Regions from separate parts of the Pelomonas baiyunensis genome, predicted to be linked through region 1. Evidence: predicted binding sites of a transcription regulator. Region 1 holds the regulator's gene; each other region holds the start of a gene.
The links. Region 1 encodes FNR, which switches genes on or off when oxygen is low (the NO sensors DNR and NnrR bind a similar motif). Its sites were predicted from a motif close to TTGATNNNNATCAA; they were not measured.
Positions count from the first base shown of each region.

Region 1 (5,773 bases):
CGCGCCCATGAGCGCGACGTGCCCGCCCTGATCGCCCGCAACCACGCGGCCACCGGTGGTGTGGGAGCCAAGCGGTGACAGGCCCCGGCGGCCCCTCGCGCATCGCGCGCTTTGCGATGGCGGTGGCCTGGTCGTCGTTCCTGTGCGCCGGCGTGCTGGAACTGCTGGTGTTCGCCGTGGTGGACCCGGCCGAGTTGCGCTGGTTCGGCGCAGCGCCCATTGAACTGCCGGTGCAGGCGGTCTACACGCTCAGCTTCCTGATCTTTTGGGGCGTGCTGGCGCTGGCCTCCAGCCTGAGCCTGCTGCTGGTGAACCTGCCGGTGGACGAGGTCAAGCCGGCCCGTCGCGCGCCGGGGTGGCCGCGCTGACGACGCGTGCGTGCCGGGCATGGGTCCAGTAGGCCCAGGCCCAGTCCAGCAGCACGACGAATCGGTTGCGGAAACCGATCAGGAAGTACACGTGCGCAAACAGCCAGAACAGCCACGCCGGGTAGCCTGAAAAACGCAGCGGGCCTGCCGGCGTGCCCAGGTCCACCACCGCGCTGTTGCGGCCGATGGTGGCGAGGTTGCCGTAGTCGCGGTATCGAAAGGGCAGGGTGGGCTGCCCGGCCAGGCGGCGCTGCAGGTTGGCTGCAGCCTGACGCCCCATTTGCTTGGCGCCGGGTGAGACGCCGGGCACCGGGCGGGGTTCCTGGCCTGGCACATGGCTCTGGGCCGCGGCGAGATCACCGATCACTTGAATGGCCGGAAACCCAGCCACGCTCAAGTCGGGTTCCACCACCACGCGGCCAGCGCGGTCGACCGCACAGCCCGTGGCCTCGGCCAAGAGGCGCCCCAGCGGCGAGGCGGCCACGCCGGCGGCCCACACGATGCAGTGGCTGGGCAGCCGCTCACTGCCGTGTTCAGTGGCCACATCCAAACCCTCGGCGTCGATGCCGGTCACGCGGGCGCCCAGCTTCACCTCCACCCCCAAGGCGGTCAGTTGCTCGCGGGCGCGTTCGCTCAAGTCGGGCGGCATGGCCTGCAGCACGCGGGTGCCGCCTTCCACCAGCAGCACCCGGGCCTGGCGCGGGTCGATGCGGCGGAATTCGCCGGGCAGCGTGTGGCGGGCGATCTCGGCGAAGGTGCCGGCCAGCTCCACCCCGGTCGGGCCGCCGCCCACGACGACGAATTGCATCAGCGCGGCGCGGCGCTGCGGGTCGTCTTCGCGCTCGGCCGCCTCAAACGCCAGCAGCACGCGGCGGCGAATCTCAAAGGCGTCTTGCAGGGTTTTCAAGCCCGGGGCGAAGGCGGCCCAGTCATCGCGGCCGAAGTAGCTGTGCGTGGCACCCGCCGCCACGATGAGGTGGTCCCACCGCAGCGTGCCGCCATCGGCCAGCGTGACCGTGTGGCCCCGGGCGTCAATGCCCGTCACTTCGCCCAGCAGGGTGGTGACATTGGCCTGCCCGCGGAACAGGTGGCGGATGGGCGCCGCGATCGACGGCGCCGAGAGCCCCGCCGTGGCCACCTGGTACAGCAGCGGCTGGAACAGGTGGTGGTTGGTCTTGTCGAGCACCGTGATGTCAACGTTGGCACGCCGCAGGGCGCGGGCCGCTTCCAGGCCGCCGAATCCGCAGCCGATGATCAGGACTTGAGGACGCATGAACCCATGCTACGCCTGCATGCTGCGCTGCAGCATGCATTGTCGGCATGGGTTGAAACCGGGCCGGGTAATTTCGGGAGGGGGGGCCGGAGGGCTCGAGTCCTCGACGGCCCCGGGGCTCAGCAGGCCGCGTTGGAGATCAGCCGCTGCAGGGCTTGCGGGTCCAGCACCGTGATCTGGCGTTGCTTCACGTCCAGCACGCCGTCTTCCTGGAACTTGGAGAAGGTGCGGCTCACGGTTTCCAGCTTCAGGCCCAGGTAGCTGCCGATCTCTTCACGCGTCATGCGCAGCACCAGGCTGCTGGCCGAGAACCCGCGCGCTTGCAGGCGCTGGGTCAGGTTCAGCAAAAAGGCGGCCAGGCGCTCTTCGGCGCGCATGTTGCCCAGCAGCAGCATCACGCCATGGTCGCGCACGATCTCGCGGCTCATGATCTTGTGGAACTGGTGCTGCAGCACCGTGAACTCGCGCGACAGCTCTTCCAGGTCGCGGTACTGGATGACGCAGACCGACGAGTCCTCCAGCGCCACGGCATCGCAGTGGTGCTGGTCGCTGCTGATGCCGTCCAGCCCCAGCAGCTCGCCGGCCATCTGGAAGCCGGTGACCTGGTCGCGGCCGTCTTCGCTGCCCACGCAGGTCTTGAAGAAGCCGGTGCGCACGGCGTACAGCGCTTCAAAGCGGTCGCCATTGCGGAACAGGTGCTCGCCCCGCGGCACGCTGCGGCGCTTTTCCACCAGGCCGTCCAGGCGCTGCAGATCGGTGGGCGTGAGGCCCACGGGAAGGCACAGCTCGCGCAGGTTGCAGCTGGCGCAGGCCACCTTCAACGGCTCGAGCGCGCCGGCGCAGGATGACGTGGGCACGTCAGGATGGATCGGCACGTTCATCGGGGGGCGCAGAGGGGTCAGCATGCGAAGCATTGTTCTTGCCGACCCGCGCTGCGGCCTTGACCTGGATCAACGCTGCGACCGGTCGCTGGCGTCACAGTGCTGCCATGACTGCTGTGACTGACCGTCCCATCGATGCCGACCTGCTGCGCCGCCATGACGTGGCCGGCCCGCGCTACACCTCGTACCCCACGGCGGACCGCTTTGTGGAGGCCCACCAAGGCGGGCAGCACTTGCAGGCCTTGCGCCAGCGCGGCACGGCGCAGCCGCTGTCGGTGTACGTGCACATCCCGTTCTGCGAGCAGCTCTGCTACTACTGCGCGTGCAACAAGATCATCACCAAGCACCACGAGCGGGCGCAGCCCTACCTGGCCGCGCTTGAAGTGGAGATGGACCTGGTGGCCGAGGCCATTGGCGGCCAGGCGCCGGTGTCGCAGCTGCACCTGGGCGGCGGCTCGCCCACCTTCCTGTCGGACGCCGAGCTGAGCTTGCTGATGCAGGCCCTGCGCCAGCGCTTCAAGCTGCTGCCGGGGGCGGAGCTGTCGGTGGAGGTGGACCCGCGCACGGTGGACGCGGCCCGGTTGGCGCATCTGCGCTCGCTCGGTTTCAACCGCCTGAGCTTCGGCGTGCAGGACTTCGACCCCGCCGTGCAGAAGGCCGTGCACCGCGTGCAGCCCTTCGACCAGGTGGCCGCGCTGATGCGCGACGCCCGTGAACTGGGCTATCAGTCCACCAACGTCGACCTGATCTACGGCTTGCCACTGCAAACGCCGGCGAGCTTTGCCCACACCATCTCGCAGGTGGCCGAGCTGCGGCCGGACCGCATTGCCATGTACGCCTACGCCCACCTGCCGCAGCGCTTCAAGCCGCAGCGCCGCATCGTGGCGGAGTTGCTGCCCCCGGCGGGCGACAAGCTGGCCATGCTGTCGGGCGCCATCAGCGCGCTGCTGTCGGCCGGGTACGACTACATCGGCATGGACCACTTCGCGCTGCCGGAAGACCCGCTGGCCGTGGCCAAGCGCCAGGGGCTGCTGCACCGCGGCTTCCAGGGCTACTCGACGCAGCCAGACTGCGATCTGGTGGGCCTGGGCGTGTCGTCCATCAGCCGCGTGGGCGCCACCTACGCGCAAAACGCCAAGACCATGGACGAGTATGAAGACGCGCTGCGCCAGCGCCAGCTGCCGGTGCAGCGCGGCTTGGCCCTGACGCGAGACGACCTGCTGCGCCGCGCGGTCATCATGGCCTTGATGTGCCAAGGGCGCGTGGAGTTCGAGTCCATCGCGGCCTCTTACCTAGTGGACGTGCCCCAGTACTTCGCGCCCGAGCTGCAACGGCTGTCGCAACTCGCCGAGCAAGGCTTGGTGGAGTTGGAGCCGGGCGCCATTCAGGTGACGCCGCTGGGCTGGTACTTCGTGCGGGCCGTGGCGCTGGTGTTTGACCGCTATTTGCAGGCCGACGCCAGCCGCGAGCGCTTCTCCAAGATCATCTGAACGACGCCATGGGGCTGGACGCTGCTCTGATCGTCTCGGCCACCCTGATGGGGTTGGCCGGCACGCCCCATTGCGCGGCCATGTGCAGTGCGCCCTGTGCTCTGGCCGGTGGGCCGCGCCCCGTGAAGCTGATGGCCGGCCGCGTGCTGGGCTACGCCGCAGGCGGTGTGGCGGCTGCGGCCTCGGCGGCCGTGTTGGCGCGGGCTTCGCAGGGGGCGGCTGTGCTGCAGCCGGCCTGGGCGCTGTTGCAAGCGGCCGTACTGCTGCTGGGCCTGACGCTGCTGGTACGCGGGCGCATGCCGGTGTGGCTGGGCGCGGTGCGCTGGCGGCCCAAGCCGGCCCATGCCTTTTTCACCGGCCTGGCCTGGGTGGCCATGCCGTGCGGCTTGCTGCATGCCGCCTTGCTGCTGGCGGGCTTGTCGGGTTCGATGCTGAGTGGCGGCCTCGCGATGGCGGGTTTTGCGCTGGCCAGCACGCCGGGCCTGGTGGTGGCGCCGCTGTGGCGGGCGCGTCTGTTGCGTCGCGGCCCGCAGGGCGATGTGTGGGCGCTGCGGCTGGCCGGGTTGGCCCTGGTGGCGGGCGCCGGGTGGGCCTTGGGCCATGGCGTGTGGCAACGGGTGATGTTGGCCTGTTGAAGCGCCGCCCCGAGGCGGCAAAATCCGGCGAGTTTTTCTCTTGACCCGTTCGGTTCCCTTTCGAAAGTTTCCAGCCATGTACCAACACATCCAGGTGCCCGAGGGCGGCCAGAAGATCACGGTGAATGCCGACTTCTCGCTGAACGTGCCGCCCAACCCCATCATTCCTTTCATCGAGGGTGATGGCACGGGCATGGACATCACGCCCGTCATGCTCAAGGTGGTCGATGCCGCCGTGGCCAAGGCCTACGGCGGTGCGCGCAAGATCCACTGGATGGAGATCTACGCGGGCGAGAAGAGCACCCGCGTGTATGGCCCCGATGTGTGGCTGCCGGAAGAAACGCTGGGCGCCGTGAAGGACTACATCGTCTCCATCAAGGGCCCGCTGACCACGCCGGTCGGCGGCGGCATCCGCTCGCTGAACGTGACGCTGCGCCAGGAACTGGACCTCTACGTCTGCCTGCGCCCCGTGCAGTACTTCGACGGCGTGCCCAGCCCGGTGAAGGAGCCGCACAAGGTCGACATGGTCATCTTCCGCGAGAACTCGGAAGACATCTACGCCGGCATCGAGTACGAGGCCGAGAGCGACAAGGCCAAGAAACTCATCCAGTTCCTGCAGAACGAACTCGGCGTCAAGAAGATCCGCTTCCCGGACACCTCGGGCATCGGCGTGAAGCCGGTCAGCCGCGAAGGCACCGAGCGCCTGGTGCGCAAGGCCATCCAGTACGCCATCGACAACAACAAGCCCAGCGTCACCATCGTGCACAAGGGCAACATCATGAAGTTCACGGAAGGCGGCTTCCGTGACTGGGCCTACGCGCTGGCGCAGAAGGAGTTCGGCGCCGAACCCATCGACGGCGGCCCGTGGTGCAAGTTCAAGAACCCGAAGACGGGCAAGGACATCACCATCAAGGACAGCATCGCCGACGCCTTCCTGCAGCAAATCATCCTGCGCCCGGCGGAATACAGCGTCATCGCCACGCTGAACCTGAACGGCGACTACATCTCCGACGCCCTGGCCGCACAGGTGGGTGGCATTGGCATCGCCCCGGGCGCCAACATGAGCGACTCCATCGCCATGTTCGAGGCCACGCACGGCACCGCCCCGAAGTACGCCGGCAAGGAC
Region 1 is NZ_JBIGIB010000001.1:1,286,117-1,291,889, forward strand. It holds gene ACG01O_RS05790 (hypothetical protein) at 1-78, shown strand, start outside; gene ACG01O_RS05795 (hypothetical protein) at 75-368, shown strand; gene ACG01O_RS05800 (NAD(P)/FAD-dependent oxidoreductase) at 331-1,641, opposite strand; gene fnr (fumarate/nitrate reduction transcriptional regulator Fnr) at 1,761-2,522, opposite strand; gene hemN (oxygen-independent coproporphyrinogen III oxidase) at 2,630-4,012, shown strand; gene ACG01O_RS05815 (urease accessory protein UreH domain-containing protein) at 4,021-4,647, shown strand; gene icd (NADP-dependent isocitrate dehydrogenase) at 4,724-5,773, shown strand, end outside.

Region 2 (5,773 bases), on a different contig from region 1:
CTCGGCTGCGTGGAGCCCTGCGCCGACCGCGCCGCCGCCCTGACCCGTGTGGAACAGCTGCGCGCCGAGCACCCCGGCGCCGTGCACGTGTGCTGGGCGCTGCTGGCCGGCGGCCACTCGGCCGCCAACGACGACGGCGAGCCTGGCGGCACCGCGGGCCGCCCCATGCTGGACGTGCTGCGCCACCAGGGGCTGGACGGCGTGCTGGCCACGGCCGTGCGCTACTGGGGCGGCGTGAAGCTGGGCGCGGGCGGCCTGGTGCGGGCCTACACCGACTGCATCGCCCAGGCGCTGCTGACGGCCGAGAAGATCGAGCGCGTGGCGCAGGTGGAGCTGGCCTGCGAGCTGCCCTACGACCTGGAAGGCCGGCTGCGCCGCCTGGCCGAACAGCACGGCGCGGCGCTGGTGGACGTGACCCACAGCGCCCGGGTGCACATGCGCTGGCAGCTGCCGGTCACCGCGCGCAGCGCCTTCACCGCGGCGGTGGATGACGCGGCTCAGGGCCGCGTGGCCTGGGCGCGGTCCAGCAGCATCGCGTCGCCGTAGCTGAAGAAGCGGTAGCGCTGCGCAATCGCGTGGCGGTACAGCGCCATCACGTGGGCGTGGCCGGCCAGGGCGCTCACCAGCATCATCAGCGTGCTCTTGGGCAGGTGGAAGTTGGTGACGAGGCGGTCCACCACGCGGAACTCGAAGCCCGGGGTGATGAAGATGTCGGTCTCGCGCGCGCCGGCTTCCAAGGTGCCACCCCGCGCGGCGGACTCCAGCGCGCGCAGCGTGGTGGTGCCCACCGCCACCACCCGGCCGCCACGCGCGCGGCAGGCGGCAATCGCTTCCACCGTGGCCTGCGGCACCTCGAACCATTCGCTGTGCATCTTGTGGTCGGCCAACTGCTCCACGCGCACCGGCTGGAAGGTGCCGGCGCCCACGTGCAGCGTGACGTGCGCCTGCTGCACGCCGCGGGCGGTCAGCGCGGCCAACACGCCCTCGTCGAAGTGCAGCGCAGCGGTGGGCGCGGCCACGGCACCCGGCTCCTTGGCGAACACGGTCTGGTAGCGGCGCTCGTCGTCGGCGCTGTCGCCGTGCGCGATGTAGGGCGGCAGTGGCACGTGGCCGTGGGCGTCCAGCAGCGCGAAGGGGTCGCCTTCAAAGCGCAGGTGAAAGAGGCCGTTGTCGGGCCCGCAGCGGCCCAGCACCTGGGCGTTGAACGCATCGGCAAACCGCACCCAGCTGCCGGGCTTGGGGCTTTTGCTGGCGCGCAGGTGCATCCACACCTCGCCTGCCGGCGCTGGGCCGCCCCGAGCCGGCAGAGCCCCCTCGGGGGGCAGCGGATGCGAAGCATCCGCGTGGGGGCTCGTGAACTTGCCGGGCAGCACGCGCTCCACCAGGGCCTCCACATTGCCGCCGGTGGCCTTGATGCCGTACAGCCGGGCTTTGATGACGCGGGTGTTGTTGAACACCAGCAGGTCGCCCGGTGCCAGCAGGTCGGGCAGCTCGCGGAACACGCGGTCCACCGGCACGGGGCCGGTGCCGTCCAGCAGCCGGGAGGCGCTGCGCTCGGCGGCGGGGTGCTGGGCGATCAGTTCGGGGGGGAGGTCGAAATCGAAGTCGGCGACCGTGAAGGCCGCAGGCGTGAAGGCAGGCATTGCGCTTGAGGGCCGGACAGACCCGTACCAAAAAAGGGAGCCGGATTCTCCCATCGCACCGTCTTGATGCAGCGCAAGGCGGCGCGCCGCGCCCGGTGCCAGCATGGGTTCCAGGAGGTTCCCATGAGCACTGCCCTCACCCCCGGACAACACGCGCTGCTGGAAGCGGAGTTGCAGGTCGCCCGCCAACGCGTGCAGGCCGCGCTGCAGGCCCAGCGCGAAGGCGCCACCCGCGTGGCGCATGCCGCCGCGCTGCTGGCCGACGACCCGCACGACCAGCGCGAGCACGAAGCCGACCGCGCCCTTGACCAGGCCCGAGACCACCACCTGCTGGCCGAGTTGCAGGCGCTGGACGACGCACTGGCGCGCCTGAACACCGCCGACTACGGCCTGTGCACCGACTGCGGCGCGGCCATCCCGTTCGACCGACTGCACCACCAGCCGCAAGCGCTGCGCTGCATCGATTGCCAGACCGCGGCCGAAGCCGCTCACTGACCCTTGATCTGAAGGAGAAACCTCGCATGTTCCACGCTGTTGTTCACCTCGACCACCACCACGCGCAAGTGCTGCATTTCGATGCCCACCAGGTGCACGCCGCCCGCATCGACGCCCACGAGCGCCACAGCCACGGCCACCACGAGCGCACCGAGCAGGCGCTGTACGAGCAGCTGTGCCAGGCCCTGAAGGACACGCCCGAGGTGCTGATCACCGGCTCGCATGTCGTCATCCACCAGTTCAAGCACTACGTGGAAGCGCACTGCCCCAAGCTGGCCACGCAGATTGCCGACTACCGCGCCTCGGCCGCGCTGAGCCAGGGCCAGATGCTGGCCATGGCGCGCCAGTTCTTCGTGGCCCACGACCGCATGGCCGGCGTGCCCACGCCGACCTGAAAACCGACCGAGCGGCGATATCGCACACCCGCGCGGGTGGCGTGACCGGAACGGTCATGCGGGGCCCCTAGACTCGCCAGAGTCTGCGCCCCGCTCCTTGTGAAACGCCGCCTCTGCCTCGCCCTGCCCGCCCTGCTCGCTGCGCGACCCTCGGTCGCCGCAGCCGATGAGCCCGTGCTGCTGGGCGTGACGGAAAACCTGGCCCCGCTGAACTACCTGGAAGACGGCCTGGCGCAGGGCTTCAGCGTGGAGTTGCTGCGGCTGATGACCGCGCAGGCCGGCCTGCGGCTGGAGCTGCAGGTGCTGCCCTGGCAGCGCGCCATGCAGGTGGCCGAAGGCAGCGCGAACAGCGTGCTGTTCTCGCTGACCCGCACGCCCGAGCGCGAGGCGCAGTTCCAGTGGGTGGGCCCGATCGCGCAGCGCCGCATCCTGATCTACAAGCTCGCGTCGCGCACCGAGCTGACCCTCACGCAACTCAGCGAGCTGGGCAGCGCCCGCATCGGCGTGGTGCGCGAGTCGGCCGCCGACAAGCAGCTGCAAGCCGCGGGCCTCAAGCCCGGCCTGCAGCTGGAACAAGGCCTGGACGACGCCACCAACGTGCGCAAGCTGCTGGCCGGCCGCATGGACTACGTGGCCCTGCTGGACTGGGCCGCTGCCTGGAACCTGCGCCAGCTGCAGCTGCCCTACGGCACGCTGCAAGCGGTGATGGAGCAGGACGCCTCCCGCGCCTACTACTTCGGCCTGCGGCCCGACGCCGACCCGGCCTTGGTGCGGCGCCTGCAAGCCGCGTTGGACACGCTGCGCCGCGACGGCCGCTACGACAAGCTGCGCCAGCGCTACTTCCGCTGACGCGACATCGCACGTCCCCGAGGGCACGCCCCCGCGGGGCGCTCAACCCGTCAACTGCTCGTGCACCCGCTGCGCAATCGGCTGCAGCGCCACCGAGGGCTGGGCGCTCAAGGCGTAGCCGAACTCGCCGTCGGCCCAGTACAGCGTGGTGCGGGCGTCCTGCTGCAGCAGCCGGAACTCGGGCGCCGCCGGAGCCGCACCGGGCGCCAGCACCGCCACGTACAGCGTCAGCCGGTCGCCCGTGGCGTTTTCGTACATGAACTGGGCGCGCGGGCTGCCCGGCTGGGTGGCCTCGCCCGGCAGCAGGCGGCCGCCCAGCAGGGTGTAGCCCCGGTCGGTCAGCACCGGCACGGTCAAGGGGCGGCCCAGCCGCTTGCTGAGCCACTGCACCAGGTGGGCCTGCTCGGCGGCGGTCACCTCCACCGGGTGGCGCTTTTCGGCGCTGTAGACAGCAAACGCCACGCCGGCCTGGCGGGCGAACTCCGGCACCGCCGCCGGCCCCTGGGCCAGCAAGCCCGCGGTGGGCGCGCCGGCGTCGTGCTGGCCCCAGCGGTAGCCACCGAACACGCCCAGCGCCACCAACAGGCCCGCCGCCAGCGCCTGCGGCAGCGCCCGCCGCCAGCGCCGAGCGGCGGCCTCGCGCAGCACGATGCCGCTGAGCTCACGCGGGGTTTCGCCCAGCGGCCAGTCGCGGGCCAGGCCGCGCAGGGCCTGGCGCTGGGCCTGCCAGGCCCGCACCTGTTCGGCGGCCAGCGGGTCGGCATTCAGCCGGGCCAGCACCTCCGGCCGCTCGTCACTGGGCAGTTGGCTGTCCACGAAGGCGTGCAGCCGCGCGTCGTCGGGCGAGAGGCCCGGGTCGGGGGAGGGGGTGGGGCGCTCAGACGTCATCGCTTCACACGCGACAGGTTCAGGATGCGGGCACCGCCCGCGGCGGTGGGCGGCGGGGCGGCAGCGCCCGTTTCGGCCTCGGGCGGGGGCAGCGGGCTGGCCGGGGTGCTGAGCCAGCTCCGCAAGGTTTCCCGCCCGCGGTGCAAGCGCGACATGACCGTGCCCAGCGGCACGCCCAGGATGTCCGCCGCCTCGGCGTAGGTGTACTCCTCCACCACCACCAGCAGCATCACCGCGCGCTGGCCGTCGGGCAGTGCGGCCAGCGCACGCTCCAGGTCCAGGCGCAGGCCGGCCGGCGCGTCGGCCGGGTCGGGCCGGTCGGGCACGTCGTCCAGGGCGGCCGCACCGTCGTCCAGCCGCCAGTCGCGCAGCTGGTTCAGGTGCAGGTTGTGCATGATGGACAGCAGCCAGGGCCGCAGCGCCGTGCCCGGGCGCCACAGGCTCCATTTGCGGCAGGCACGCTCCAGCGTGTCTTGCACCAGGTCGTCGGCCCGGGTGGCGTCGCCCGTCAACAGCCGCGCATACCGGCGCAGGGCCGGCATGTGGGTGAGCAGCTGTTCAACGGGCATGCCGGGCCTCGATCACGGACGGGCCAGCTGCCAGACCTTGTTGAAGCCGTCGCCGGTGCGGTCGCCGGGCTTCTGGTCTTTCACCCAGAAGTACAGCGGCTTGCCCTTGTAGGCCCACTGGGCCTTGCCGTCGTCGCGGGTGATGACGGTCCAGTCGCCCCGGGCGGCGTCGCCGGCGGCGGCGGCCAGCGGCGGCCAATTGGTGGCGCAGGGGCCATTGCACACGCTCTTGCCGCTGCCGGCGGTGTCTTTGTCGAAGGTGTAGAGCGTCATGCCGTTGGCCCCCACCAGCACGCCGTCGGCCGCCGAGGCGGGCGCGGGCGGAACGGAGGCACAGCCGGTGACGGCCAGGACGGCGGCACACGCCAGGAGGCGGAAGTTCATGTCGGGTCTCTCAAAAAAGGTGGGGACAAGACGGTGAACACGCGAGCCCCCCGGACTATTCCATGCCGCCAGAATGCCGGCCATGACCGCGCCCGCTCCAGCGCCCGCCCCGGCCGCTGCCTCCACCGCCGCCAAGGCCAAATCCGCCCCCCAGAAGGCGATGGAAAAGCTCGGCCTGGTGCGCGACATCGACCTGGCCCTGCACCTGCCGCACCGCTACGAAGACGAAACCCGCATCACGCCCATCGGCGCGCTGCGCGACAACGAGCCCGCCCAGGTGGAAGGTGTGGTGGTGGACTGCCAGGTGGAGATGCGCGGCCGGCGCCAGTTGCTGGTGCGCCTGAAGGACGAGTCCGGCTCGTTGCTGTTGCGCTTCCTGCACTTCTACCCCTCGCAGCAAAAGCAGATGTCGGCCGCCACGCGGCTGCGGGTGCGGGGGGAGGCGCGCATCGGCTTCTTCGGCCGCGAGATGGTGCACCCGGTGGTGAAGGTGGTGGACGACACCACCCCGCTGGCGCAATCGCTCACGCCGGTCTACCCGGCGTCGGCC
Region 2 is NZ_JBIGIB010000004.1:529,193-534,965, forward strand. It holds gene ACG01O_RS16510 (IMPACT family protein) at 1-546, shown strand, start outside; gene queA (tRNA preQ1(34) S-adenosylmethionine ribosyltransferase-isomerase QueA) at 498-1,643, opposite strand; gene ACG01O_RS16520 (TraR/DksA family transcriptional regulator) at 1,767-2,138, shown strand; gene ACG01O_RS16525 (hypothetical protein) at 2,165-2,533, shown strand; gene ACG01O_RS16530 (substrate-binding periplasmic protein) at 2,633-3,382, shown strand; gene ACG01O_RS16535 (anti-sigma factor family protein) at 3,425-4,270, opposite strand; gene ACG01O_RS16540 (RNA polymerase sigma factor) at 4,267-4,839, opposite strand; gene ACG01O_RS16545 (COG4315 family predicted lipoprotein) at 4,852-5,223, opposite strand; gene recG (ATP-dependent DNA helicase RecG) at 5,306-5,773, shown strand, end outside.
Region 2: a site for FNR is predicted at 1,707-1,720, ahead of ACG01O_RS16520 (TraR/DksA family transcriptional regulator). Genes of this name have one in related genera too.

Region 3 (5,773 bases), on a different contig from region 1:
TGATCCTGGTGGACTTGGGCAACGGCAAGCACCGCCTGGGCGGCTCCATCCTGGCGCAGACGCTGAACCAGTTCGGCAACGACGTGCCTGACCTGGACGATCCGCAACAGCTGGTGGCGCTGGTCCACGCCGTCAACGAACTGCGCGGCCAAGGCAAGCTGCTGGCCTACCACGACCGCTCGGACGGCGGCTTGTGGGCGGCGGCCTGCGAAATGGCTTTTGCCAGCCAGACCGGCCTGAGCCTGAACGTGGACCTGCTGGTGACGGAAGGCGACGGCATCACCGACAGCCGTGCGGACACGGGTGACTCCAAGAACTGGGCCACCCAGGTGGGTGCACGCCGGGACGAGCTGACGCTCAAGGCACTGTTCGCTGAGGAACTGGGTGCGCTGATTCAGGTGCGTGCGGCCGACCGCGACGCGGCGCTGCAGGTGCTGCGCGCACACGGCCTGTCCAAGCATTCGCACGTGGTGGCCAAGCCGAACGCGGCGCGTCAGATGGAAGTCTGGCGCGATGCCAAGAAGGTGTTCGGCGCCGACCTGGGCGCGCTGCAGCAGACCTGGGACGAGGTGAGCTGGCGCATCGCCCAGCTGCGCGACAACCCGGCCTGCGCCGACGCCGAGCACGCTGCGGCGGGCCAGGCCAGCGACCCCGGCATGCACGTGCACCTCACGTTCACGCCCGAAGCGCCTGCCGTTATCACCGGCGCGCGGCCCAAGGTGGCCATCCTGCGCGAGCAGGGCGTGAACTCGCACGTCGAGATGGCGTATGCGATGGCGCTGGGCGGCTTCGAGAGCTTCGACGTGCACATGAGCGATCTGCAGTCAGGCGCAGTGAAGCTGGACGGCTTTGCGGCCTTCGTGGCCTGCGGCGGCTTCAGCTATGGCGACACGCTGGGCGCGGGTGAAGGCTGGGCGCGCAGCATCATGTTCAACCCGGTGTTGGCCGAGCAGTTCCGCACCTTCTTCGCGCGGCCCGACACGCTGGCCCTGGGCGTGTGCAACGGCTGCCAGATGCTGGCCGCGCTTGCGCCCATCATTCCGGGAGCCGACGCCTGGCCGCGCTTCACGCGCAACCAGAGCGAGCAGTTCGAGGCGCGCCTGTCGATGGTGGAGGTGCTGGAGTCTCCCAGCGTGTTCTTCCAGGGCATGGCCGGCAGCCGCTTGCCCATCGCGGTGGCGCACGGTGAGGGCTTTGCAAACTTCGCCCGCCAAGGGGATGCGGCCAAGGCCATCGCGGCCATGCGCTTCGTCGACAACCAGGGTGCCGCCACTGAGACCTACCCGTTCAACCCGAACGGCAGCCCGGGCGGCTTGACCTCGGTGACCACGGCCGACGGCCGCTTCACGGCGCTGATGCCGCACCCGGAGCGCGTGTTCCGCAACGTGCAGATGAGCTGGACCTCGGGTGACCGTGCCCAGCACAGCCCGTGGCTGCGCATGTTCCAGAACGCACGAAAGGCGCTGGGCTGATCGGCGGCGGGGCCGCCGGTGGGCGGCGCCCACCAGCACTCACCAAAACAAAGCGGGCCCGAGGGCCCGCTTTTTTGTGGGTTCAGTGTCGGTTCAGTCTTGCACAACCGCGGCGCTGCGCAGGCGCTTGTTCACGCGCAGGGCCACCAACGTGCAGGCCACGCCCGACAGCAGATACACGCTGACGGCCCCTAGGCCGAAGCGCGACGACAGGTACAGCACGGCCGCCGGCGCAAAGGCCGCGCCCAGCAGCCAGGCCATGTCGGCGGTCAGGGCTGCACCGGTGTAACGGAAGTGCGGAAGGAAGTTGGACGTCACCGAGCCCGCCGATTGGCCGTACGACAAGCCCAGCAGCACAAAGCCGATCAGGATGAAGGCCGCCTGGCCGGGCTTGCCGCCGCCCAGCATGAAGGGCGCGAACAGCGCGAACACGCCGATGGCCAGCGCCAGGGAACCGAGGAAGCTGCGGCGCCCGATCTTGTCGGCGATCAGGCCTGACATCGGCATGGCCGCGGCAGCAAACGCGGCACCCAGCAGCTCCATCTTCATGAAGTCGGCCGCGCCGCCCGTGCCTTCGAACAGGTGAACCCACGACAGCGGGAACACCGTGACGAGGTGGAAGAGGGCGTAGCTGGCCAGTGCCGCGAAGGCGCCGATCACGATGTGGTGGCCTTGGGCCGGCAGCAACTCGCCCAGGCGGGCCGGGTCCAGCTCATGCTCTTCCATGCGCTGTTCGTATTCATGCGTCACCACCAGGCGCAGTCGGGCGAAGAGCGCCACGACGTTGATGGCGAAGGCCGTGAAGAACGGGAAGCGCCAGCCCCAGGACAAGAAGTCCTTGGTGTCCAGGCTGCCGTACACGTACAGGAACACGCCCGAGGCCACGAAGAAGCCCAGCGGCGCCCCCAGTTGGCCCAGCATGGCGTACCAGCCCCGGCGGTGGGCCGGGGCGTTCAAGGCCAGCAGGGAGGGCAGGCCGTCCCACGATCCACCCAGCGCCAGACCTTGACCCACGCGGCACAGGGCCAGCAGGGCGATGGCGGTTTCGCCAGCCTCGCGGTAGGACGGCAGCAGACCCATGGCCACCGTGGAGCAGCCCAGCAGGAAGAGGGCGGCCGTCAACTTGGCCGAGCGGCCGAAGCGGCGCTGGATTTCCATGCCGATCAGCGTGCCCACCGGGCGCACCACGAAGGCCAGCGCGAACACCAGGAAGGCGTACAGCGTGCCGGTCAGCCCGTCTGCAAACGGGAAGAAGAGTTGGGGGAACACCAGCACCGAGGCGATGCCGAAGACGAAGAAGTCGAAGTACTCGGACGCTCGGCCAATGATGACGCCAACGGCGATGTCACCCGGGGCCAGATCCGCGTCGGAACGGCCCAGAACCGGCCGGGAATTGGGGGCTTGGAAGGTACTGCTCGCGATGCCCATGATGGCGTGTCTCCGTTTGTGCCTAGGACAAAATGTCCAATCGTTGATTTAGCTCAATCAACTTACATTCCGTCGCTGCCCGCAAGATCGTTAACCCTCGCGTGCCTCTCAGGATGTACCCCAATCACACTCTCCTTCGCCGCGCGTCGGTCCCCATGCTGGGACTTCTTCTCGCGGGCTGCAACGGTGTGGTGATGAAGCCCCACGGCGACATCGCCCAGCAGCAAGCCAACCTCATCGTCACTTCCACGCTGCTGATGCTGCTGATCATCGTGCCGGTGATCGTGCTGACGCTGTACTTTGCCTACCGATACAGGCAATCCAACACGGAGGCGACCTACACGCCGGATTGGGACCATTCCACCCGGCTGGAGCTGGTCATTTGGGGTGCGCCGCTGCTGATCATCATTGCGCTGGGCGCGATCACCTGGATCAGCACCCACAAGCTCGACCCCTTCCGCCCGCTGGACCGCATTTCGGAAGAGAAACCCCTGGCCGCTGACGTGAAGCCGCTGGAGGTGTACGCCGTGTCCATGGACTGGAAGTGGCTGTTCATCTACCCGGAGCAAGGCATTGCCACCGTGAACGAGCTGGCCGCGCCGGTGGATCGCCCGATTCACTTCCGGTTCACCTCCACGACGGTGATGAACACCTTCTACGTGCCCGCGCTGGCCGGCATGATCTACACGATGCCCGGCATGGAGACGCAACTCCACGCCGTCATCAACAAGCCCGGCGTGTACGACGGCCTCTCGGCCCACTACAGCGGCGCTGGCTTCTCGGACATGCGCTTCAAGTTCCATGGCCTGTCGGACGACGCGTTCGCGCAGTGGGTGCAGTCCAACAAGGCTGGCGGCAACACGCTGACGCGGGCGGACTACCTGCAACTGGAACAGCCGAGCACCAAGGAACCCATCCGCCGCTTTGCCAGCGTGGAGCCGGGCCTGTGGAGCGCCATCGTCGACCGCTGCGTGGACGGCAAGAAGATGTGTTCCAGCCAGATGATGGCCATCGACGCGGCCGGCGGCGCCGGCAAGGGCGGCGTGGCCAGCACGATGCGCAGCCCGTGGCGTGACGCCGACGGCCTGCAGCGCGACCGCACGGTCGTGGCTGCCCTGTGCACGCCCACCAACCCGCTGGGCCTCCCTCTCGACACCGCGGACGCCTCGGCGGCCGTGAAGAAGAACTGAGCCATGTCCAATCCTGCTGCACAACATCAGGCGCTCGACACGCTGCACCCCATCCTCGGCCGCCTGGGCTGGGATGCGATTCCGCTGCACGAGCCCATCCTCATCGGCACCTTCCTTGCCGTGGCCCTGGGCGGCCTGGCCGTGCTGGCGCTGCTGACCAAGTTCCGCCTGTGGGGCCCGCTGTGGCGTGACTGGATCACCAGCATCGACCACAAGAAGATCGGCATCATGTACATCGTGCTGGGCGTGGTGATGCTGCTGCGCGGCTTTGCCGACGCCATCATGATGCGCGCCCACCAGGCCATGGCCTTCGGCGACAACGCCGGCTTCCTGCCGCCGCACCACTACGACCAGGTCTTCACGGCCCACGGCGTGATCATGATCTTCTTCGTCGCGATGCCCTTCGTGACCGGATTCATGAACTACGTCGTGCCGCTGCAGATCGGCGCGCGCGACGTGGCCTTCCCGTTCCTGAACAACTTCAGCTTCTGGATGACCGCCGGCGGCGCCGTGTTGGTGATGATCTCGCTGTTCGTGGGTGAATTCGCCAAGACCGGCTGGCTGGCCTATCCGCCGCTGTCGGGTTTGATGGCGAGTCCGGACGTTGGGGTGGACTACTACCTCTGGTCACTGCAGATCGCGGGCGTGGGTACCACGCTGTCGGGCATCAACCTGATCGCCACCATCATCAAGATGCGCGCGCCGGGCATGACCATGATGAAGATGCCCGTCTTCACCTGGACGTCCCTGTGCACCAACGTGCTGATCGTCGCCACCTTCCCGGTGCTGGCGGCCACGCTGGCCCTGCTGACGGCAGACCGCTACCTCGGCACCAACTTCTTCACGAACGACCTCGGCGGCAACGCCATGCTGTACGTGAACCTGATCTGGATCTGGGGCCACCCCGAGGTCTACATCCTGGTGCTGCCGGTGTTTGGCATCTTCTCGGAAGTTGTGTCCACGTTCAGCCGCAAGAAGCTGTTCGGCTACGCGTCCATGGTCTACGCCACGGTGGTGATCACCATCCTGAGCTACCTGGTGTGGCTGCACCACTTCTTCACCATGGGCTCGGGCGCCAGCGTGAACAGCTTCTTCGGCATCACGACGATGATCATTTCGATCCCGACGGGCGCCAAGATCTTCAACTGGCTGTTCACCATGTACCGCGGGCGCATCAAGTTTGAAGTGCCCATGCTGTGGACCATCGGCTTCATGGTGACCTTCGTCATCGGCGGCATGACCGGCGTGCTGCTGGCGGTGCCCGCAGCCGACTTCGTGCTGCACAACAGCCTGTTCCTGATCGCCCACTTCCACAACGTCATCATCGGCGGCGTGGTGTTCGGCGTGTTCGCCGGCATCAACTATTGGTTCCCCAAGGCCTTCGGCTTCCGCCTGGACGCCTTCTGGGGCAAGGTGTCGTTCTGGTGCTGGTTCATCGGCTTTTGGGTGGCCTTCACGCCGCTGTATGCGCTGGGCCTGATGGGCGTGACCCGTCGCGTCAGCCACTTCGACGACATGTCGCTGCAGCCGTACTTCGTTGTGGCCGCCATCGGTGGCGCCATCGTGGCCGCGGGCATCGGCGCCTTCCTGGTGCAGATCGCCGTCAGCATCTGGCGCCGCAAGGAACTGGCCGACGTGACCGGCGACATCTGGGGTGGCCGCACGCTGGAGTGGTCGACCTCC
Region 3 is NZ_JBIGIB010000002.1:399,669-405,441, forward strand. It holds gene purL (phosphoribosylformylglycinamidine synthase) at 1-1,472, shown strand, start outside; gene ACG01O_RS08165 (MFS transporter) at 1,566-2,900, opposite strand; gene cyoA (ubiquinol oxidase subunit II) at 3,056-4,090, shown strand; gene cyoB (cytochrome o ubiquinol oxidase subunit I) at 4,094-5,773, shown strand, end outside.
Region 3: a site for FNR is predicted at 2,944-2,957, ahead of cyoA (ubiquinol oxidase subunit II). Genes of this name have one in related genera too.

Region 4 (5,773 bases), 430 kb from region 1:
GGCAAGCGCCCGCAGGCCACAGCCCGGCGGTGGTGGGCGTGTTTCCGGCGCGCCTGGTGCTGCCGCAAGACTTCAGCCAACGCTTCGATGCCGACAGCCAGCGCTTGATGCTGGCGCACGAGGCGGTGCACCAACGCCGGCACGACAACGCCTGGAACCTGCTCGCGGCCACGCTGCTGTGCCTGCAGTGGTTCAACCCGCTGGCTTGGTGGGGTGCCCGTCGCCTGCGCGACGACCAGGAACTGGCCTGCGACGAAGCCGTGCTCGACAGCGTGGCCGACCCGGCCGCCCACGCCACCTACACCCGCGCCATGGTGGCGGCCCACGTGCGGCCGCATCAAGCCTGGCTGGCCAGCGCCTGGACGGGCGGCCACCCGCTGGTGCAACGGGTGCGGCTGCTGTCCCGCTACCGCCGGGTGTCGCGCGGCCAGCGCCTGGGCGCCCTGGCCCTGGTGGTGGTCGCCGGCACCGGCGCGGCCCTGGTGGCGCGTGCTGCCCAGCAAGCGCCTGCCGCCCAGCCTGCTGTAGACCGCCCGGCACAAGGCAAGCCGCAGGATCAAGGCCTGCAATTCACCATCGCCTCCCAACTGGGGCGGAGTGACTGGCACCACAGCAGCCTGTGGGTGCCGCTGAACCGCCCGCTGGTGGGCGGGACGTCAGGCGTCACCACGCAAGCGCTGCTGCCGGGTTGGTGCCTGTACCTGCACCTGCACATTTTTGATGGCGGCGTGGTGCGGCCCGTGGCCCAGCCCATGGACGAAACCTGCAAGCAGCCCATCGGCGAGCCGCTGGAAGTTCAGCCCAACGGCCGCGTGACTGAATTCGCCATGCAAACGCCGCAGGGGCCGCTGCAAGCCCAGGTGGCCATGCGCTGGGCCTTGCCGAACGATCCGGGCCTGCCCGCCCTGACCCGTGCCGAGGCGGCCGACGCCGCGCAACTGTCCGACGCCCAACGCGCGGAGATCGCGCAGCAGCGCGAGCGCATCAGCCAAAGCCGCCGCGAGGCCGATGCGCTGGACCGCGCCTGGCGCGCCGCGCGCGAGGCTCAGGCCGGCACGCGGTAATTCGCCGGGCCGAACAGGTCCACCCCGCACTCCAGCTGTTCCACCCAGTCGATGAACTCGCGCACGGCCGGGCCCACCATGGGCGAGCCGTGCTGCGGGGCGATCATCTGGATGTCCAACTGCCGCACCATGGCCGCCCACAGCCGCAGGATCTTGTTGCTGACCATGTAGCGGCGGTGGAAGCCCTCCATGCGCGGAATGTGCTCGGCCAGCGACTTGACCGGCTTCTCGGGGTTCAGCGTGGTGCCCAGCGACGCACCCAAGTCGCCGGAGAACAGGATGCGGCTGACCGGGTCGTAGAACTGGAAATTGCCCTCGGCGTGCATGAAGTGCGCTGGCAGGGCCCAGAGTTCGAAGGCGTCGTCGCCCTGCCCCAGGCGCAGCCGCTCGCCGCCGTCTGGCAGGCCCACCACGCGGCCGCTGGTTTTGCCCGGCTTGCAGAAGTGCGGCGCAAACCGCTCCCACAGGCGCGAGATGTAGACCGGCGCCTCGGTGGCCGTCATCCAGCGGTCCAGTGAGGCAATGATGTCGGGGTCGGCGTGCGAGGCCAGGATGGCCGCCAGCTTGTGCGGCGGGAAGAACCGCGACATGCCCAGGTACAGCTCGTTGTAGGCGATGTTGCCGCCCGGATCGAGGATGGCGCCGGTGTCGCCATTGACCAGCAGGAACTGGTTGGACTGCACGGCATCGCCGCCCTCGTCGCCCAGGCGGGCAAACATGACGCAGACGTGCCGGCCCTGGCGGAACAACTCGATGGACATCGTGGCAACCCGGGAAGTGATGGTGGTTCGTCAGGCTAACGGCGCCTGCGAACGCCGGTGTTGAGCGGGATCAAGGGGCGGCCAGATGCTGTATGCATTTACAGTTCGCGCTTTGCTTTCGAGTTCCCTGACCCATGAGCCTCGCGGACGTTCGCGCAGCGCTGAATGCCGAGTTGTCGGCCACGCCCGAGTACTACGACTTCAAGGTGCTGCACACCGAGCGCGACGGCCCGCTGTGGCGCGTGACGCTGGAGCCCGGCTACGTGTTCGCCGAAGGTCAGCGGCCGGGTGCGGCCTCGGCGCAAGCCTTGCTGGACGACAGCCTGGACGGTGCCGCCGCCTGGTGGGGCGCGCCGGCCAAGGGCGGCGCCAGCGTGCTGGCCGTGGTGGTGGAGGCCGACCAGTTGGTGCTGCAAAACGCCAGCAGCCCGCCGCCGCCCGCCGGCCATCTGATCCGGCTGTACCCCACGCGCTACCTGAACGCCGTGGCCGATGCCTGGTGGGACACGCCCTGGGCCGAGCAAGCCCTGGCCTGCCTGCCGGACTTGTCGGCGCCCCAGCCGCTGCGCGGCGGCAGCCCGCTCACCGGCGAGCCGTTCCGCTGGCTGCGCCCGGCGCAGCGCGCCGCGCTGGCGCTGACCGGCTTCAGCAGCGCCTTCCTGTGGGGCCCGCCGGGCACCGGCAAAACCACCACGCTGGGCGTGCTGCTGGCCGAGTACCTGGAGCGCCACCCCACGGCCCGCGTGCTGCTGCTCTCCACCACCAACCACGCGGTGGACCTGGCCACGCTGGCGGTGGACAAGGCCTTGCACAAGGGCCGGCGCGAACACCTGCGGCCGGCCGTACAGCGCCTGGGCACCCGGTTCGACGCCGCGGCTTACGACGGGCGCGAGCACCTCATCCCCACGCAAGACCGCGACCTCATCGCCCGCCTGGCCCGCGCCGAAAGCCAGCGCCCCACCGCGCGCGACGCCCATGCCCTGAAAGCCTGGGCCGACCGCGTGGCCGACCTGCGCGACGAGCTGCGGGCCTCGTCGCTGAAAGTGCTGCAACGCTGCCGCTTGGCCAGCATGACCACCACCCGCGCAGCCTTCACGCTCAAGACGCTGCGCGAGCTCAGCCCCGACGGTGAGGCCCCGTTCGACCTGCTGGTGTTTGACGAGGCCAGCCAGGTGAGCCTCGCGCACGCACTGGCCCTGATGCCGCTGGGCCGCGCCCGGCTGTTTGCAGGCGACCCGCAGCAACTCTCGCCCGTGCAGCGCAGCGACGACCGCCTGGCCCGCCGCTGGCTGGGCCGCTCGGCCTTTGCCGAGATGCCGCGAGGGACCAGCGCGCAAGGCGGCTCGGTGGCGCTGCTGGACGAGCAGTCGCGAATGGCGCCGCCGATTGGCGAGCTGGTGAGCCAGCTGTTCTACGACGGCGTGCTGCGCGTGGCGGCCGATGCCTTGGCCTCACCGGATTGGCAGGCCCAGCGGCAACGCGCGCTGGGCGACATCCCGGCGGAGACGCAGGTGCACGTGCACCGGCTCAAGACCGACGGCGGCTGGGTGGCGGCGGAGCGCGGCCCAGTGCGACGGGAGTCGGCAGACGCCATCGCGGCCTTGGTGACGCAGGCGCTGGAATCGGGCGACTGGGCGACGGAAGAACTCATCGTGCTGACGCCGTTTCGCGCGCAGCGGGCGCTGATCCGCCAGCGGTTGCGGGCGCTGGGCGTGCCGGAGGCGGTGCGCGTGAGCACGGTGCACCGCGCCCAGGGCAGCGAGGCGCCCGTGGTGCTGTTCGACCCTGCCGACGGCGCGCAGCCCTTCCTGCACGGGGAGGAAGCGCAGCGCCTGCTGAACGTGGCCCTGAGCCGGGCGCAGGCCAAGCTGGTGCTGTTCGTGTCACCCGCCGACGCGGCCAGCCCGCTGCTGGCACCGCTGATGCAGCGCCTTCGGCTGGCGGGTGACGTTCGGGTGGGGGTGCCGCTGGAGGTGCTGGCGCGGCAGCCGGGCTTTCCGGGCAATGCGCTCGGTCAGCGCGTTCGCGCAGGGCGGCACGAGGGCGAGGTGGTGCGGGTCAGCGCCGATGGGCACCAGTTCTGGCTGGTCAACGCGCGCACCGGCGCGGAGCAACTCATCGACGCGGCGTTCTGGCGCCAGCGGGCGCTGCAGGCCCGCTAAGCCCAGAAACAGCCCAGAAGCAGCCCAGAAGCAGCCCAGAAGCAACCAGGGCGGCCCGCCGGATGTCGACGAGGCCGCCCTGGGTCAGGCGAGAGGCAACGGGGCCGATCAGCCCGCGTGCGTTCAGACGGCGGCGGTCACCACGATTTCGATCTTCCACTCCGGGCGGGCCAGCGCGGCCTGCACGGTGGCGCGCGGCGGGGTGTGGCCGGGCGTGACCCACTGTTCCCACACGCCATTCATGGCGGCGAAGTCGGCCAGGTCGACCAGGAAGATCTGCGCGCGCAGGATGCGGCTCTTGTCGGTGCCGGCACGGGCCAGCAGCTTGTCGATGGCGGCCAGCACCTGGGCCGTCTGGCCTTCGATGCCCTGGCTGCCGTCTTCAGCAATCTGACCGGCCAGGTAGGCCACGCCGTTGTAGACGGCCATCTCCGACATGCGGGGGCCGACGTCGAAACGCTCGATGTTGTTGCTCATGGGGTCACTTCTTTCGCGAGGAGTGGTGGTGCGAGTGCCCGGCTGGCTTGGGGCCGGTGCCGTGCGGGTGTTTCTTGCTGGTGCCCGGCGCGGGCGTGGCGCCCGCGGCCTTTTGGCCCAGCTTGCTTTCAGTGCCGGCCAGCAGCTTCTTGATGTTGGCTGCGTGCCGCCACACCAGCAGCAAGCCCATGATGATCAGGGCGACGGCCGTGGGGCCGGCTTCCCAAATGAGCAACTGATACATCGGCGCGAACGCGGCCGACACGATGGCCGCCAGCGACGAGTACCGGCTGAACCACGCAATGATCAGCCAGGTGGCCAGCGTGGCCACGCCCAGCAGCGGGTTCAGGCCGAAGATGACGCCGGCCGCCGTGGCCACGCCCTTGCCGCCCTCGAACTTGAAGAACACCGGCCACAGGTGCCCCAGGAAGGCGCCGAGGCCCACCAGCGCCGCCGTGCCCTCGCCCAGCCCGTGGGGAGCGCCCCACTGCAGCACGGCCATCACGGGCAGGTAGCCCTTCAAGGCATCGAACACCAGGGTCAGGATGGCCGCGGCCTTGTTGCCGGAGCGCAGCACGTTGGTGGCACCGGGGTTGCCGGAGCCGTAGGAGCGCGGGTCGGACAGGCCCATCGCACGGCTGACGATGACGGCGAAGGACAGCGATCCGATCAGGTAGCCGACGACGGCGGCGAGCAGGGGGATGACGTTTTCCATGGGGCGCGATTGTCAGGCAGGTCGGCCCCCGGTTCGCCCGCAGCCGCTCCCGATGCGGCGCCCAATGCGGCGCCCAAACACCCGCCCGTCAGGCCGGAACCTGGACGGTGGCCTTGACGTGCTTGAGGTTGGTCACGATGGTGAAGCTCATCAACACCAGCAGCGACCACGCGCTCCACTTGCTGAGGTGCACCACCGCCCATGCGCCGAGCTGGTGCGGGTAAGCCCACAGCCCGAAGAAGGTGCCCAGGTTCTCCGCCAGCCAGATGAAGAAACCGATCAGCACCAAGGCCAGGGCCAGCGGCATGCGCCGGTCGACCCGATGCGGGCGGAACACCACCTGCGCCCGCGCATACAGCCCCAGCGCGCCGGCGGCCAGGTAGCCGCGGAAGTCACCGATGAAGTGGTGGGTGAAGAAGTTCAGGTACAGCGCCGCGGCCATGAGGCCGGCCATCCAGTACGGCGGGTGGTGCTCCACCCGCAGCTGGAACAGCCGCCACGCCTGGATGATGTAGCTGCCCACCGCCGCGTACATGAAGCCCGAGAACAGCGGCACGCCAAGCAGCTTGGAATACGCAAAGTCGGGGTACGACC
Region 4 is NZ_JBIGIB010000001.1:854,753-860,525, reverse strand. It holds gene ACG01O_RS03825 (M56 family metallopeptidase) at 1-1,064, shown strand, start outside; gene ACG01O_RS03820 (oxygen-binding di-iron domain-containing protein) at 1,046-1,825, opposite strand; gene ACG01O_RS03815 (DEAD/DEAH box helicase) at 1,960-3,987, shown strand; gene ACG01O_RS03810 (RidA family protein) at 4,111-4,464, opposite strand; gene plsY (glycerol-3-phosphate 1-O-acyltransferase PlsY) at 4,469-5,179, opposite strand; gene ACG01O_RS03800 (DUF817 domain-containing protein) at 5,268-5,773, opposite strand, start outside.
Region 4: a site for FNR is predicted at 1,886-1,899, ahead of ACG01O_RS03820 (oxygen-binding di-iron domain-containing protein). Genes of this name have one in related genera too.